DNA from 2 places in the Streptomyces sp. NPDC018833 genome. Region 2 is predicted to be linked to the other one. Evidence: riboswitches for the same ligand, from Rfam matches in the RefSeq annotation. Region 2 holds a riboswitch; the other holds the start of a gene.
The links. A riboswitch is a leader RNA that binds a small molecule or an ion and turns the genes downstream of it on or off. The one in region 2 is predicted to bind cyclic di-AMP.

Region 1 (7,525 bases), on a different contig from region 2:
TCAGCGCCATGACGGCGATCTACGACACGCTCCAGGTCATCACCTGCGACATCGCCACCACCTGCATCGGCCAGGCGACTTCCACCGCCGCCGTGCTGCTCGCGGCCGGGGCCCCCGGCAAGCGTATGGCGCTTCCGGGCGCACGGATCGTCGTCCAGCAGCCCGCCGCCGAGGAGCCGTTGCGGGGCCAGCCGTCCGATCTGGAGATCCAAGCGGCCGAGTTGCTCCGCCTGCGGGAGCAGCTCGCGACCATGCTGGTGCGCCACACCGGACAGGACGCCGAGCGCATCGCGGCCGATCTGGAACGGGACAAGATCTTCGACGCCGACGCGGCGAAGGCGTACGGCCTGGTGGATCACGTCGTCCAGAACCGTAAGGCGTCTCCCGTCGCCACAAGGACGAGGTGAGCGCGCGCGATGCTGCCTCCCACGATGCCGCCGCTGCCCGCACTGACGTGCGCGGAGGCCGAGTTCGTCGACAGCTATCTCGAAGTGGTCGATCTGCTGGGGCGGATCAACCCGTCCCGCGCCACGCACACCTACGGCGCGCTGCGTGCCGCGCAGGCACTCGTCGGACGGGCCGCCGCACTCAAGGACGCCCTGACACTGATGCATACGCGCGGCGAGAACGAGGTCTACGCGGACACTCTTGCCGAGGCGCTGCGGATTCTCGACGGTCAGCGCAGGGCGAACCGGGTGACCGTACCGCCCGCTTCGACGAGTTGACGGTCGATCGCGCTGTCAACCGCCAACGGGGTAGCGGCTTTCGTACCCCGTTCGGTGGAGCTTCGGCGTAGTTGTCGTGTGTCGCAGGACTTGCGCCGTTCGACCACCGATTTGGCGGAGTTGACCGTTTCACCGCTGGTACAACCATGATTTCCCGTCAGGCGACTCAAGCCCCAACGCCCCTGTCCACCCGAACAGATCAGTCGTGATCAGGTTCACAAAAGCCGTTTCAACTCGGAAATCGGACATCGGTGGGTCACGATCCTTGGACGACAAGCCCTCGCCACCTGACGGGGCGGTCCGGGCGGACGCTGAGTCCTGCCGCCGTACCGGACGTCTGGTCGACAGAAGTGCATCGGCAGGAGTGGAGGACCCGAGCAGCACGGGGTGACCGGTGATCCCGGTGGTCCCCTTGGGGTGAAGCCGCTTCGGCGGCCGGGCGTCTTCGCGGTCCGAACCCGACAGGTCATCCTTCACAGGCGGCTGACGAAGGGTTGCGCATGACTGCGCAGATGCATGTCCCGTTCCTGCTCACCCGCGCGGGCGCCGTATCGGCACTGACCATCGCCGCCGTCGGCGGCACACTCCTCGCTCCCGGAGCCACCACCGAGGCGCATGCGGTCACCAGCCACGCGAGCAAAGCACTCCAAGTGGCCGCGTCGAAGAAGGGGTCGCCGTACAGATTCGGTGCCGTCGGCCCCCACCGCTTCGACTGCTCCGGGCTGACGGTGTACTCGTACAAGAAGGCCGGCAAGAAGCTGCCGCGTACCGCGCAGCAGCAGTACAACCGCACGCGCCATGTCTCCGCCTCCCAACGGCGACGCGGTGACCTGGTCTTCTTCCATTCCGGCGGCTACGTCTACCACGTAGGCATCTACGCCGGGAGAGGACGGATCTGGCATTCGCCGAAGACCGGCGACGTGGTGCGGCTGGCCAAGATCTGGACGAGCAGCGTCTCGTACGGCCGCGTGCGCTGACCCCCCGGCAGCTCCGGTCCCCGGCGGTCAGCACATCGCGTAAGAGGTCGCCGGCACCGCAGGTGCGGTGGCGGCCGACGCAGGTGGGTCAGTGCGCCGGCGCCTGGACCAGCAGCGTCGCGCCGAGCGCGGTGAGCGCGCCGCCCGTGACGCCTTCCACGGCCCGTGTGGTGCGCGGCCTGCGCAGCCACCGGCCCAGCCGGTCCACCAGGAGTGCCACCGCCGGGAACCAGATCAGCGCCAGCACGACGACGATCGTCGCGAGCAGCAGGGTGCGCGGCAGCACCGCGGCACCGTCCGGCACGAACTGCGGCAGCAGACTCAGGAAGAGGACCGGCGCCTTCGGATTGAGGACATTGGTGAGAAAGCCCTGGCGCAGACTGCGTCGGACGCTGGGGGCGGCCGTGGCGCCGTCGATCGCGAGGGGCCCGTCGAGCGGGCGCAGGGCCGAGCGCACCGCGCGCAGGCCCAGCCACAGCACATAGACCCCGCCCGCGATCTGCAGGGTCCGGTACAGCACGGGCACCGCCACCAGCACCGTGGCGAGTCCCGCCACGGCCAGTGCGGTGTGCACCAGCAGTCCGCCCGCGACGCCGACCGCGCAGGCGACGCCCGCGCGGCGTGAGGCGAGCGCACTGCCTACGACCACGGTGAAATCGGCGCCCGGCATGGCGACCATGCCTGCGGCGACACCAATGAAGGCGATCAGCTGTGCATCCATGGCCCCCAGCCTGACCGTTTCGAGCCTTCAGCAGGTACTTGCAATATCCTGGGTCGGTCCAAAGCACTGCTTAAGGCAGGCGCCTGACGAGCGTCCAAGAGGAGCGATGTACGACCCGACCCGGCTGGCGGCCCTGGTCGCGGTCGCGGAGGCCGGTTCGATCACCCGCGCCGCGGCCCGCCTCGGTTACACCGCCCCGGCGCTCTCCCAGCAGCTGTCCAAGCTGGAACGTGAGGCCGGAGCGCCGCTGCTCGTGCGCCACCACCGCGGGGCGCGGCTCACGGCCGCGGGCGAGCTGCTCGCCGAGCGGGCGCGCCGGGTGCTGGACGAGATGGACCGGGCGCGGCACGAGCTGGCCACGCTGTCGGGGCTGACGGGCGGCCGACTGCGCGTGGGGACGTTCACCACGGTCGGCATCCATCTGCTGCCCCCGGTGCTCAGTGCCTTTCGCCGCGCGCATCCGGCCGTGGAGCTGACGGTCGCGGAGTACGAGCCGCCGGCGGGGGTCACGGCGGTGGCGCGCGGCGAGATGGACCTCGCGCTGACGCACGCCTACGAGCCCGCCGAGCCGGCGCCGCTCCCGCCGGGAGTGGTCATGGAACCGCTGCTGGTGGAGGAGCTGGTGATCGTCACGGCCCCCGGGCACGCCCTGGCGGGCGGTTCGGGGCGACTGCCGGTGAGCGATCTCGCCGGACAGCCGCTGATCAGCAGCGCTCCGTCGCATCCGCCGCGCAGGGGGGTGGAGGGAGCGCTGGCCGAAGCGGGCGCGACACCGGCCGTGGTGTGCGAGTCCCCCGGTTACGCACTGGTCTGCGCGCTGGTGAGCGCGGGCATCGGCGTGGCCGTGGTGCCGGAGATGGTCGCGGCCATGTCCGCGACTCCGGTGCAGATACGCCAGTTGGAACCGGCCGCGTTCCGCCGAACGATCTCGGTCGTGCACCGGGGCGAGGAGTCGGGGCCGGCGACGCAGTCGCTGCGGGTACTGCTGCGGGGCTCGTTCGGCCGGGCGGGACAACAGGGGACGGGCGGACGGACGTCGTGATCCGCCCGGCACCCCGTTGGTCGGGCCTGACCCGAGAGAGGGGCCTGACCGGAGCGAAGGGGCCTGAGCCGACGGGAGCCTGACTGGAGATAAGGGGCCGCCGAGCCAACAGGAGCCTGACCGACAGGGGCCTGACTCGGCAGGGGCCTGACCCGGCAGAGGGTGCCTAGCTCTGCACCGGAACGGTCCACGGCAGCGCGATCCACACCGTCTTGCCGCCCTCCCGCGTGGGGGTCACGGAAAGCCGCCCGCCGTACTGAGCGGTGAGACTGCGGATGATGACCATGCCCCGCCCGTTGTCCTGCCGGACCGCGGCAGGCAGCCTGCGCGGCCAGCGCGGATGGCTGTCGGTGACTCCGATGAACAGCTGCTCGTCCCGTTCGAGGTGCACGTCGACGGTGAAGGTGGGCGACTGGCCGAAGGTGTGCTGCACGGCGTTGGTGGCGAGTTCGGAGATGATCAGTCGCACGGTGTCGACGACGTCGGTCCCGTCGGACAGTCCCCAGTCGCAGATGACATCGGTGACATATCTCCGGGCGGCGGAGACCGAAGCCGGATCGCTCGGCAGAGTGACGGATGCTTCTCGACGGTCTGCCATGGCGACGCTGTCCCTTTCCCACCGGGCCGGGCTCCGACTCGTAGCGGATGACACGCGAGGACGGCCACGGATTGCGCTTCGTCGTCAGACTGCCACTTGTCGTCCATCCGGCGCGGCGATCCACCGAGATAGGGATATGTCTGTCGCTCAAAGCGGTGAACTCTGCCACGGGAGACCGTATTTGGGGAGGTGCGTACCGCGCGCGGGACGGCTCACTTCAGGCGCGCGGCGCGGCCCCGACGATGGTCGCGACGGCCGTGTCGAGCTCCCGGTCGGTCAGGTCGGCGCGGGCGGTGAGCCGGATGCGCGAGATCCCGTCCGGTACCGACGGGGGCCGGAAGCAGCCCACGACCAGGCCCGCCGCCCGGCAGTCCGCCGCCCAGGCGAGCGCCGCGTCCGGCGAGGGCGCCTGTACGGAGACGACGGCCGCGTCCGGCCGTGCGGCGGTCAGCCCCGCGTCCGTCAGCCGCCGGTGCAGCACGGCGGCGACCTCCTGGGCACGGTCGGCGAGCTCCGGTTCCCGGCGCAGCACCCTCAGGGCGGCGAGCGCGCCGCCGGCCGCCGCCGGTGCGAGTCCGGTGTCGAAGATGAAGGTCCTGGCCGTGTTGATCAGGTGCTCGATCACCCGGGCCGGGCCCAGGACCGCGCCGCCCTGACTGCCGAGGGACTTCGAGAGGGTGAGGGTGGCGACGACTCCGCTCGCGCCGGCCAGTCCGGCGGCGTCGAGCGCTCCCCGGCCGCCGTCGCCCAGGACGCCGAGACCGTGGGCGTCGTCGACGAGGAGGGCCGCGCCGTGTTCGCGGCAGACCTCGGCGAGTGCGGGCAGCGGCGCCGCGTCGCCGTCCACGGAGAACACGGAGTCGGTGACGACGAGGGCCCGGTGGCCGGGGTGGGCGGCGAGGGTCTTGCGCACGGCCTCGGGGTCGGCGTGCGGGACGACCGCCCTCTCGGCGCGGGAGAGGCGGCAGCCGTCGACGATGGAGGCGTGGTTACCCGCGTCGGAGACGACGAGGGCGTCCCGGCCGCCGAGCGCGGTGACGGCGGCGAGGTTCGCCGCGTAGCCGGAGGACAGGACGAGGGCGGCCTCGAATCCGCAGAATCCGGCGAGTTCGCGCTCCAACTCGGTGTGGAGCGCGGTGGTGCCGGTGACCAGGCGGGAGCCGGTGGCGCCCGCGCCCCAGCGGCGAGCGGCGTCGGCGGCTGCCCCGGTGACCTCGGGCCGCCGAGTGAGTCCCAGGTAGTCGTTGCTCGCCAGATCGAGCAGGACCGAGTCGGCGGTGCGCGGCCGGAGCGTACGGACGAGTCCCGCGCGCTCCCGGCGGCGCGCCTCGTCGTCGATCCAGTCGAAAGGATCCTGAGTGGCCTGCGGCATGAGGTGTCCGGTCCTTTTGTAGGCAGCGCACAGACCCTAACCGGATGCGGGCGGGGAACCGATGTGGCCATGCACACACCTCAAAGCCGGGCTGTTGTGGGGTTCCTCCTTGGCCGGGGCCGCTGCCGTGGGTAAGGATCAGCACCATGGACCTGCTGAACACCCTGGTGGAGAAGGGGCTGCGGCGCGAGCTGCCGACCCGTGAAGAAGCCCTCGCCGTACTGGCGACCTCCGACGACGATCTGCTCGATGTGGTGGCCGCGGCCGGCAAGGTGCGCCGCCAGTGGTTCGGACGGCGGGTGAAGCTCAACTATCTGGTCAACCTGAAGTCCGGTCTGTGCCCCGAGGACTGCTCGTACTGCTCGCAGCGGCTCGGTTCGAAGGCGGAGATCCTCAAGTACACCTGGCTGAAGCCCGACGAGGCGTCCGAGGCCGCGGCCGCCGGTGTGGCCGGCGGCGCGAAGCGGGTCTGTCTGGTGGCGAGCGGCCGCGGCCCGACGGACCGGGACGTGGACCGGGTCTCGAAGACGATCGAGGCGATCAAGGAACAGAACGAGGGCGTCGAGGTGTGCGCCTGCCTCGGGCTGCTCTCCGACGGCCAGGCCGAGCGACTGCGCGACGCCGGCGCCGACGCGTACAACCACAACCTGAACACGTCCGAGGGGACGTACGGGGACATCACGACCACACACACCTACGCCGATCGCGTGGACACGGTGAACAAGGCGCACGCCGCGGGCCTGTCCGCATGCTCCGGTCTGATCGCCGGCATGGGCGAGAGCGACGAGGACCTGGTGGACGTGGTCTTCTCGCTGCGCGAGCTCGACCCGGACTCGGTGCCGGTCAACTTCCTCATCCCCTTCGAAGGCACCCCCCTCGCCAAGGAGTGGCACCTGACCCCGCAGCGGGCGCTGCGCATCCTGGCGATGGTCCGGTTCGTCTGCCCCGACGTCGAGGTGCGCCTCGCGGGCGGGCGCGAGATCCATCTGCGTACCCTTCAGCCGCTCGCGCTGCACCTGGCCAACTCGATCTTCCTGGGCGACTACCTGACCAGCGAGGGCCAGGCGGGCAAGGCCGACCTGGAGATGATCGCGGACGCCGGCTTCGAGGTGGAGGGCACCGACACGACGACGCTGCCCGAGCACCGTGTCTCCGGTGGCGGCTGCGGGTCGGTGTGCGGTGACGGCGGCGAGGGCGGCTGCGCCGGTGACACGCCCGCCGCCGAGGCCGCTCCGGCCGAGGCGCCCGCCGCGCGCACGGAACTGGTCGCCGTACGCCGCCGCGGTGCCGGTACGGACGTCGCGCCCAATGCCTGAGTTCTCCCCCGGCGAGCTGCGCGCCCTGGATCGCGCCCATGTCTGGCATCCGTACGCTCCGATGCCGGGCCTTACGGATCCCGTGGTCGTGGAGTCCGCGTCCGGGGTACGGCTCAGGCTGGCCGAAGAGATCCACGGACAGCGCGAGTTGATCGACGGCATGTCATCGTGGTGGTCGGCGGTGCACGGCTACAACCACCCCGTCCTCAACGAGGCGGCAACCGCGCAGCTGGGCCGTATGAGCCATGTGATGTTCGGCGGGCTCACCCATGAGCCGGCCGTACGGCTCGCGACGCGGCTGGTGGAGATCACCCCGGAGCCCCTGCAGCACGTCTTCCTGTGCGACTCGGGCTCGGTGTCGGTCGAGGTCGCCGTCAAGATGTGCCTCCAGCACTGGCGTTCGGTGGGACGCCCGGCCAAGCAGCGGCTGCTGACCTGGCGCGGCGGCTACCACGGTGACACGTGGCAGCCGATGTCGGTGTGCGACCCGGAAGGGGGCATGCACGGTCTGTGGAAGGGCGTGCTGCCACGGCAGGTCTTCGCGCCCGCGCCGCCGACCGAATACGACGAGTCGTACGCGGACGGGCTGCGCGAGCTGATCGGGCGGCACGCGGACGAGCTGGCCGCGGTGATCGTGGAGCCGGTGGTGCAGGGCGCGGGCGGCATGCGCTTCCACTCCCCCGCATACCTGCGGGTGCTGCGGGAGGCGTGCGACGAGCACGACGTGCTGCTGGTCTTCGACGAGATCGCGACCGGCTTCGGCCGCACGGGCGA
Region 2 (7,525 bases):
ACGACGACCGCCGGCTGCACTACCGCGATCAGCGCAAGCTCCAGGGCGTCCACCTCGCCGGGAGCGACGAGGCCGTCGGCCACATCCTCGGCGATCTGGGCCCGGACGCGCTCGGTCTGTCCCGGGACACCTTCCTGGAGCGCGTCGCAGGCCGACGGGGCGCCGTCAAGAACGTGCTGATGGACCAGTCGGTGCTCGCCGGCCTGGGCAACCTCCTCAGTGACGAGATCCTCTGGCGCGCCCGGGTGGCGCCCTCCCGGCCCGCGCGCGACCTGGACGAGGCCGAGCTGCGCCGGATCCACGCGGCGATGGGCCGGGTCCTGCGGTCGGCCGTACCGACCGCGCGCGTACCGCCCCGTCGGACCTGGCTCACCGGACACCGGGACGACCCCGACCCGCTGTGCCCGCGCTGCGGCGGGTCACTGCGCTCGGACCGCACCGGCGGCCGCCGCTCGATGTGGTGCCCCGACTGCCAGGACTGAGGGCCAGGGCACAGAGGCAGGGCGCAGAACACGGCACCGAGCAGGGTCGGCTACGGCTTCAGGAGGGTCTTGACCATGCCGTCGGCCTTCGCCTGGAACATCGCGTACGCCTCGGGGCCCTTCTCCAGCCGCATTATGTGGGTCGCGAAGCCCTCGACACCGAGCGGATCGGCGTCCGTCAGCACCGGAAGGATGTCGTCCACCCAGCGGTGGACATTGGCCTGGCCCATGCGGAGCTGGATCTGCTTGTCGAAGAGGGTGAGCATCGGCACGGGATCCGCCATGCCCCCGTAGACCCCGGCCAGCGAGATCGTGCCGCCGCGCCGCACCGCGTCGATGGCCGTGTAGAACGCCTGCAGCCGGTCCACCCCGACGTGCTCCATGACCCGGCGGGCCACCCGTCCGGGCAGCAGGCCCGTCGCCCACTGGCCCGCCTTGGCGACCGGTGCGCCGTGGGCCTCCATGCCCACGGCATCGATGACCGCGTCCGAGCCCCGGCCGTCGGTGAGCTCGCGGACCGCGTCGGCGACGTCGTCGTGCTCGCGCAGGTCGAGTGCCTTCACGCCCCGTTCCTCGGCCCGGTCGAGGCGCTCGGGGACGAGGTCGACACCGATGACGAGTCCGGCACCGCGGTGGAGCGCCACGCGGCACGCCATGTCGCCGATCGGCCCGAGGCCGAGGACGGTCAATGACCCGCCGGACGGGACGCCGGCGTACTCCACGGCCTGCCACGCGGTCGGCAGCACGTCCGACAGGTAGACGAAGCGCTCGTCGGGCGGTCCTTCGGGCACCTTGACCGGCAGCTTGTCGCCGAAGGGCACCCGCAGGTACTCGGCCTGCCCGCCGGGCACCTGCCCGTACAGCTTTGTGTAGCCGAACAGCGACGCGCCCGTGCCGCGGTCGCGCACCTGGGTCGTCTCGCACTGCGAGTGGAGTCCTTGGGCGCACATGAAGCACTCGCCGCACGAGACGTTGAACGGGACGACGACGCGGTCACCGGCCGAGAGGCTTCGCACCTCGGGGCCGGTCTCCTCGATGATGCCCATGGGCTCGTGGCCGAGGATGTCGCCCGGGTCGAGGTAGGGGCCGAGGATTTCGTACAGGTGCAGATCCGAACCGCAGATGCCGGTCGAGGTCACCCGGACGATGACATCCGTCGGCTCCTTGATGCGGGGATCGGGGACCGTCTCGATCCGGACGTCCCTCCGGCCCTGCCATGTCAGCGCGCGCATCGTGTCCTCCCACGTGATGTCGGTGGGCGGCCGGCGGCCGCCGTACGGGCGCAGCCGCGCACCCGAACACCACGAGCGAGTACCCGAATCGGGCGAGGTCATTACATACGGAATAAATCGGACTATTCCCGAACGGTGAAGTGTCGGAATTTTCCGTACGGGCACCTCCCTTTTTATTGCCCTAATGTCCGTTTAGAGGTGACTAGGGTGGCTCTTTGCTTTTTGTTCTCGCTTCCGTGATGTCGGTCACGCGACGCGGCCGCGGGGTCGGCGGCTGACTGCGCAGCTTCCTTGTGGGGAACGCGAGTTGAGTTCTCGACAGGAAATCAGGAAGGTCATTTACGTACTGTTTTTCCGCCTTGGCATTGCGGTTGTGAATTCATGGCTTGTTCCTTCCGGTCGCTCTCCCTTACGGTCACCGCAATCCGGATGGACCGCCGAGTCCTGCCGCCATCCGGAATCCGACCACACGCACTCGTTCGGCAGGAGCGGGGGACCCAGGTAAGCCGCCGATCCGGAATCCGGAACGGCTCGGGGTGAAGTCGCACCGACCATGCGACCGGGCATCTCCAGCCCGAACCCGACAGCTCACCTCGCAGGCGACGGAGAGGAATGCGTCATGCCTGCAAAGGGTAAGCACCGCCGTCACAAGTCCAGCCGGCTCACCCGCGGCCTCGTCGCCGCGGGCATGGGCGGTGCAGCGTTCGCCCTGCCGGTGATCGGCGCGACCACCGCCGGTGCCGCGCAACCGGCCCAGTCCGCGACCGCGAAGGCCGTCGTCACGGCATCCGCCGCGGCGAAGAAGGCCCCCACGACGTACACGGTCGTCGCGGGTGACTCGCTGGCGAAGATCGCCCAGGAGCACTCCCTCAGTGGCGGCTGGAAGAAGCTCTACAACGACAACCGCCGGAACATAGGCGCTGACCCGTCGCTGATCCGCCCCGGTCTGAAGCTCAGCATCGGCGCCAAGGCCAAGCCCTTGGACCGCGCCACCGACACCGCCCGCGCCGACCGCACCGCGGCCCGCACCGCCCCGGTGGCGAAGAAGGCCCCGGCCGCGAAGCCCGCCAAGGCCAAGACGTATTCCGACGATCTCGACGGCTGGATCAAGGAATCGCTCGACATCATGGCCAAGCACGGAATTCCCGGCACCTACGAGGGAATCCACCGGAACATCATGCGTGAGTCCTCCGGAAATCCGCTGGCGATCAACAACTGGGACATCAACGCGGTGAACGGTACGCCTTCCAAGGGTCTTCTCCAGGTGATCGACCCCACGTTCCGGGCCTACCACGTGCCCGGCACGTCGATGGACAGCTATGACCCGGTCGCGAACATCACCGCCGCGTGCAACTACGCCGCCGCCAGGTACGGCTCCATCGACAACGTGAACGGTCCGTACTGACCGTAGCCCCGTATTCGCGGCTTCGATTGCAGATGGAATCGCGCCGGGCTCCTGTTCTGACATCACGTCAGCGCGGCGTCCGGCGCGGCCGTGTGCCCGCCCGGTGCCGGAAGGCGGAAGGTAGGGGCATGCGACTGCTGCTGATCTCCGACACTCATGTGCCCCGCCGCGCCCGCCGGCTGCCCGACGAGGTGATGGCCCGTGTCCAGGAGGCCGATGTGGTCGTCCACGCCGGCGACTGGGTCGACACCGCGACCCTCGACCTGCTCGAGGCCCGTTCCGCCCGCCTCCTCGCCGTGTACGGCAACAACGACGGCGCCGAACTGCGCGCCCGGCTGCCGGAAGTGGCCCGGGCGGAGCTCAGCGGCCTCCGGTTCGGCGTCGTGCACGAGACCGGCCCGGCCCGCGGACGGGAACAGCGGTGCGCCGACCGCTTTCCCGACCTCGACGTGCTCGTCTTCGGCCACAGCCACATCCCGTGGGACACCACGGCCCCCGGCGGCCTGCGGCTCCTCAACCCCGGTTCCCCGACCGACCGCAGGCGCCAGCCCCACCACACGTACATGACCGCCCAGGTGGCGGACGGTGCGCTCACCGAGGTCCGGCTGCACCGCCTGTGAACGGAACCGGGTAGTTTTACGGTCAACCGATCCGAGGAGCCCGCCCGTGTCCGCCAGGCCCCGCCTCCTGTTCGTCACCGACCTCGCCTACCGGGCCAAGGGCCGACGGTACTGCGACGAGGACATCTTCCTGTCCTCCCGGCTGCGCCAGGACTTCACCCTCGCACTCGCCCACCCGGCGGACGCAGCCGCGCTGATGGACGACTTCGACGGTGTCGTGGTCCGCAACAGCGGTCCCGTACTGCACTACCAGGACGCGTACGACGCCTTCCGCGACCGGGCCGTGCAGCGCGGCACCCGGGTCTACAACCCGCTGAGCGCCCGCGGGGACATGGCCGGCAAGCAGTACCTGCTGGACCTCACCAGGGCCGGATACCCGGTCATCCCCACCGTCGACCGGCTCGACGACCTCGGGCTGCTGCCCGCCGCCGACGAGTACGCCGTCAAGCCCAAGACCGGCGCGGACTCCATAGGGCTACGCTTCGTGCGCCCCGGCATGCTCCCCGACCTCGCCCGCGGCGACGTCCTGATCCAGCCGCGCGTCGACTTCCGCTACGAGGTCTCCTTCTACTTCGTCGACGACACCTTCCAGTACGCCCTGCACGCCCCCGACCCCGCCCGCCGCTGGGACCTTGAGCCGTACGAGCCCACCGGGGACGACCTCGACTTCGCCCGGCGCTTCATCGCCTGGAACACGGTCGACCACGGGATCCAGCGCGTCGACGCCTGCCGTACCCGCGACGGCGCACTGCTGCTCGTCGAGTTGGAGGACCTCAACCCCTACCTGTCCCTGGACCTGGTCGGCGACACGACCCGGGAGGCGTTCGTCGCGGCCATGAAGTCCTCACTGCACCGCTTCCTCGCGACCCCGGCCACCCCCGCCCCGTAGGGACGCGCCCGAGCGCCGGCCACCCCCGCCCCGTAGGGACGCGCCCGAGCGCCGGGCACCCCCGCCCCGTAGGAACGGGCCCGAGCGCCCCCGGCCGCTCAGGGCCGGGTGCGAGATCGTCACCGACGCGGTGGTCCAGCACCTGCGACTGACGTTCCTGTCCGCGCTCGTCAGTCGCCCTCGCACGCCGTCGCCGAGTGCCCGATCAGCGAACCTCGTAGACATCGGGTTGCCGGTGAGAACCGCCTGACCGGAGCAGGCCGACGCCGGGTGACCGTGGGCTCGTTCACCCCCAGGAAGCCGCCGCCTACCTCACGGGCGTACTCACAGCCCGCGACCGCCACGAGCCAACCGACCAGCTCAACAGCCTTGTCGCCGACCTGGGACACCTGCCCCTCGCCCTGGCCGCGCTACATCATCGCCGCGGACCTGACCTGTGCCTCCTACCGAAGGCTGCTGGCCGACCTGTTGCCGCAACCCGGGACCCTCCCCGACGACCAGACCGCCACCCTGGCCGCCACCTGGTCACTGTCCATCGAACGAGCAACCGGATCCGCCTGGCGGGCCTGGCCGCCCCATGCTCCGGCTGGCAGCCCTGCTCGACAGCCCCCCGACGGTGGACCCCCGCCGAGGGCCGGGCGGGTGAGCGGCGCGTTCGGTGTTCGCCGTTGCGTCCGACGACGAAGTTCCCCGCCACCTGTCGGCCCCAGGCCGACCCACCCCCACGCCACGAGACACCCGCGAGCGCACCGGCATCAAGAGGCCACCGCCCTCCGTACCCACCTTTTTGTGGGTACTTGTCGACGCATGGAGGCAGAGGGGAACCTGGTCACACGGCGGCCGAAGGGACGCCGGATCCACGTGAGACGGGGGTGACCATGCGTCAGGAGGCCGACTGTGCCTGGGCGAGCTTCTCCAGACGACGGTGGCCCCAGTCGGAGACGGGCCCCAGGGCCTCCGAGAGCTCGCGGCCGAACGGGGTGAGGGAGTACACCGTCTTCAGCGGCAGCTCGTCATGCACCTCCCGGTGCACCAGTCCGTCCGTCTCCATCTCGCGGAGCGCCTGAGTCAGCACCTTCTCGCTGAGGCCCGGCAGCCGGCGTCGCAGCTCCCCGGGGCGCCACGGGCCGGATTCCAACAGCCACAGCAGAACGGTCTTCCACTTGCCGTCGATCACGGCAATCGCGGCGGTCACTCCGCAGACGTTCATGTCCCGGGTACGACTGCGCGTCATATGGGCCCCCTTCATTGCTTTCTTCCGGTATTTCTAAAGAGGTTGATAATCGTGTCTTCACGCACTGAACAGTCTGCCGTCACCGTGCTCGGTCTCGGGCCGATGGGCCGAGCCCTGGCCGGAGCGTTCCTGGACGCCGGCCTACGGACGACCGTCTGGAACCGGACGCCGAGCAGGGACCGCGACCTGGTCGAGCGAGGCGCGGTCGGCGTCCGATCCGCCGAGGAGGCGGTCGCCGCGAGCGGGCTGACCGTTGTCTGCGTGGTGAACTACGACGCTGTGGACGCCGTTCTGCGGCGCGAGGCGGTCACCGACGCGCTCAAGGACCGTACGGTGGTGAACCTGACCGCCGACACTCCGGCCCGGGCCCGCGACACGGCGGCCTGGGCAGCGGGGCACGGCATCCAGTACCTGGACGGCGCCATCATGACACCGACCACGACCATCGGAACGCCCGCCGCGGTCCTCGTCCACAGCGGCCCCGAGGAGCTCTACCGCGAGCACCTTCCCACCCTTGAGACACTGGGCGGCACCCACACCCATCTCGGCGAGGAGATCGGCCGGGCGGCGGCGTACGACATCGCGCTGCTGGACATCTTCTGGACCGCCATGGCGGGCTATGCCCACGCCCTGGCGGTGGCCTGGGCGGAGGGTGTCACCGCGCGGGAGCTGGCCCCGTTCGCCAAGGGCATAGGCGCGATCCTGCCGCCACTCTTCGAGCAACTCGCTGAGGGTGTGGCCGACGGCGATTTCTCCGGCGAGGGCAACCCGATCACCTCGGCGGCCTCGTCCATGGCCCACATCGTGCATACCTCCGAGGGGCATGGCATCGACGCGGGCGTGATGCGCGCGGCAGAGGGCATGGCCCGCCGCGTCATCGGCCTGGGCCACGGCACGGACGGGTTCATCCGCATCGCCGAGGTGCTGGGCCGCCGCTGAGGAGACGGCGGGCCGGGAGCCGCAGCCACGGCGGCAGCGCACCGACCCTGCCCAGGCACACCCGCGAGGACTGGGACGCCGTCGCCGCCGAACTCGACAGCCGCCCACGCAAGACGCTCGGCTGGGAAACCCAGCCACCGCCGGGGAGACCGTCGTACGCGGCCGCGGTTCCGGGCGGCTGCATGTCAGCTCCTCGGTGCGACGGGGAAAGCGTTTTCTGTCGCGCAGGACAGGACCGGCTGCCGGCCTGGTCAGGGCGACGGCCGTCCCGCGGCCCCCGTCCGTCCCACGGCCCCCGTCCGTCCCACGGCCCCCGTCCGTCCCACGGCCCCCGTCCGTCACCGCGTCAGCACACCGGGGAGCCAGGCCAGTTGGGCGGCCTCCTGGAACGGGCCGCCCCCCTCGTGGTCGTTGAAGTCGTAGACCTCGATGTGCTTCTCCTCGTGGGCGTAGGCGTTGAAGGCGGCGAACACCGTGGACGGCGGACACGTCTGGTCCTCCAGCGCCGCCGAGAAGAGGGCGGGAGTCCGGCCACGCGCCGCGAAGTGGACCCCGTCGAAGTACGCGAGCGTGCGCGCCGCCTGCTCGCTGCGGCCGCGGTGGGTGCGCAGGTAGTTGCCCACCTCCCGGTAGGGGTCGCGGTCGGTGAGCGTCGTGGCGCGCGGGAAGTCGCACAGGAACGGAACGTCCGGGGCGACGGCGGCGAGGTCCGGCATCAGGCCGC

Region 1: another riboswitch for cyclic di-AMP. It lies ahead of ACH5AF_RS23775 (C40 family peptidase); the one in region 2 lies ahead of ACH5AF_RS21245 (transglycosylase SLT domain-containing protein).

Annotation. Positions count from the first base shown of each region.
Region 1 is NZ_JBIRZM010000012.1:161,887-169,411, reverse strand. It holds gene ACH5AF_RS23785 (ATP-dependent Clp protease proteolytic subunit) at 1-407, shown strand, start outside; gene ACH5AF_RS23780 (hypothetical protein) at 417-725, shown strand; cyclic di-AMP (ydaO/yuaA leader) riboswitch at 1,038-1,222, shown strand; gene ACH5AF_RS23775 (C40 family peptidase) at 1,226-1,702, shown strand; gene ACH5AF_RS23770 (LysE family translocator) at 1,791-2,423, opposite strand; gene ACH5AF_RS23765 (LysR family transcriptional regulator) at 2,530-3,465, shown strand; gene ACH5AF_RS23760 (ATP-binding protein) at 3,632-4,063, opposite strand; gene ACH5AF_RS23755 (8-amino-7-oxononanoate synthase) at 4,281-5,435, opposite strand; gene bioB (biotin synthase BioB) at 5,582-6,751, shown strand; gene ACH5AF_RS23745 (adenosylmethionine--8-amino-7-oxononanoate transaminase) at 6,744-7,525, shown strand, end outside.
Region 2 is NZ_JBIRZM010000010.1:146,375-153,899, reverse strand. It holds gene ACH5AF_RS21255 (Fpg/Nei family DNA glycosylase) at 1-482, shown strand, start outside; gene ACH5AF_RS21250 (zinc-dependent alcohol dehydrogenase) at 533-1,714, opposite strand; cyclic di-AMP (ydaO/yuaA leader) riboswitch at 2,175-2,329, shown strand; gene ACH5AF_RS21245 (transglycosylase SLT domain-containing protein) at 2,334-3,119, shown strand; gene ACH5AF_RS21240 (metallophosphoesterase family protein) at 3,248-3,739, shown strand; gene ACH5AF_RS21235 (hypothetical protein) at 3,786-4,628, shown strand; gene ACH5AF_RS21230 (winged helix-turn-helix transcriptional regulator) at 5,512-5,862, opposite strand; gene ACH5AF_RS21225 (NAD(P)-dependent oxidoreductase) at 5,914-6,801, shown strand; gene ACH5AF_RS21220 (acetylxylan esterase) at 7,140-7,525, opposite strand, start outside.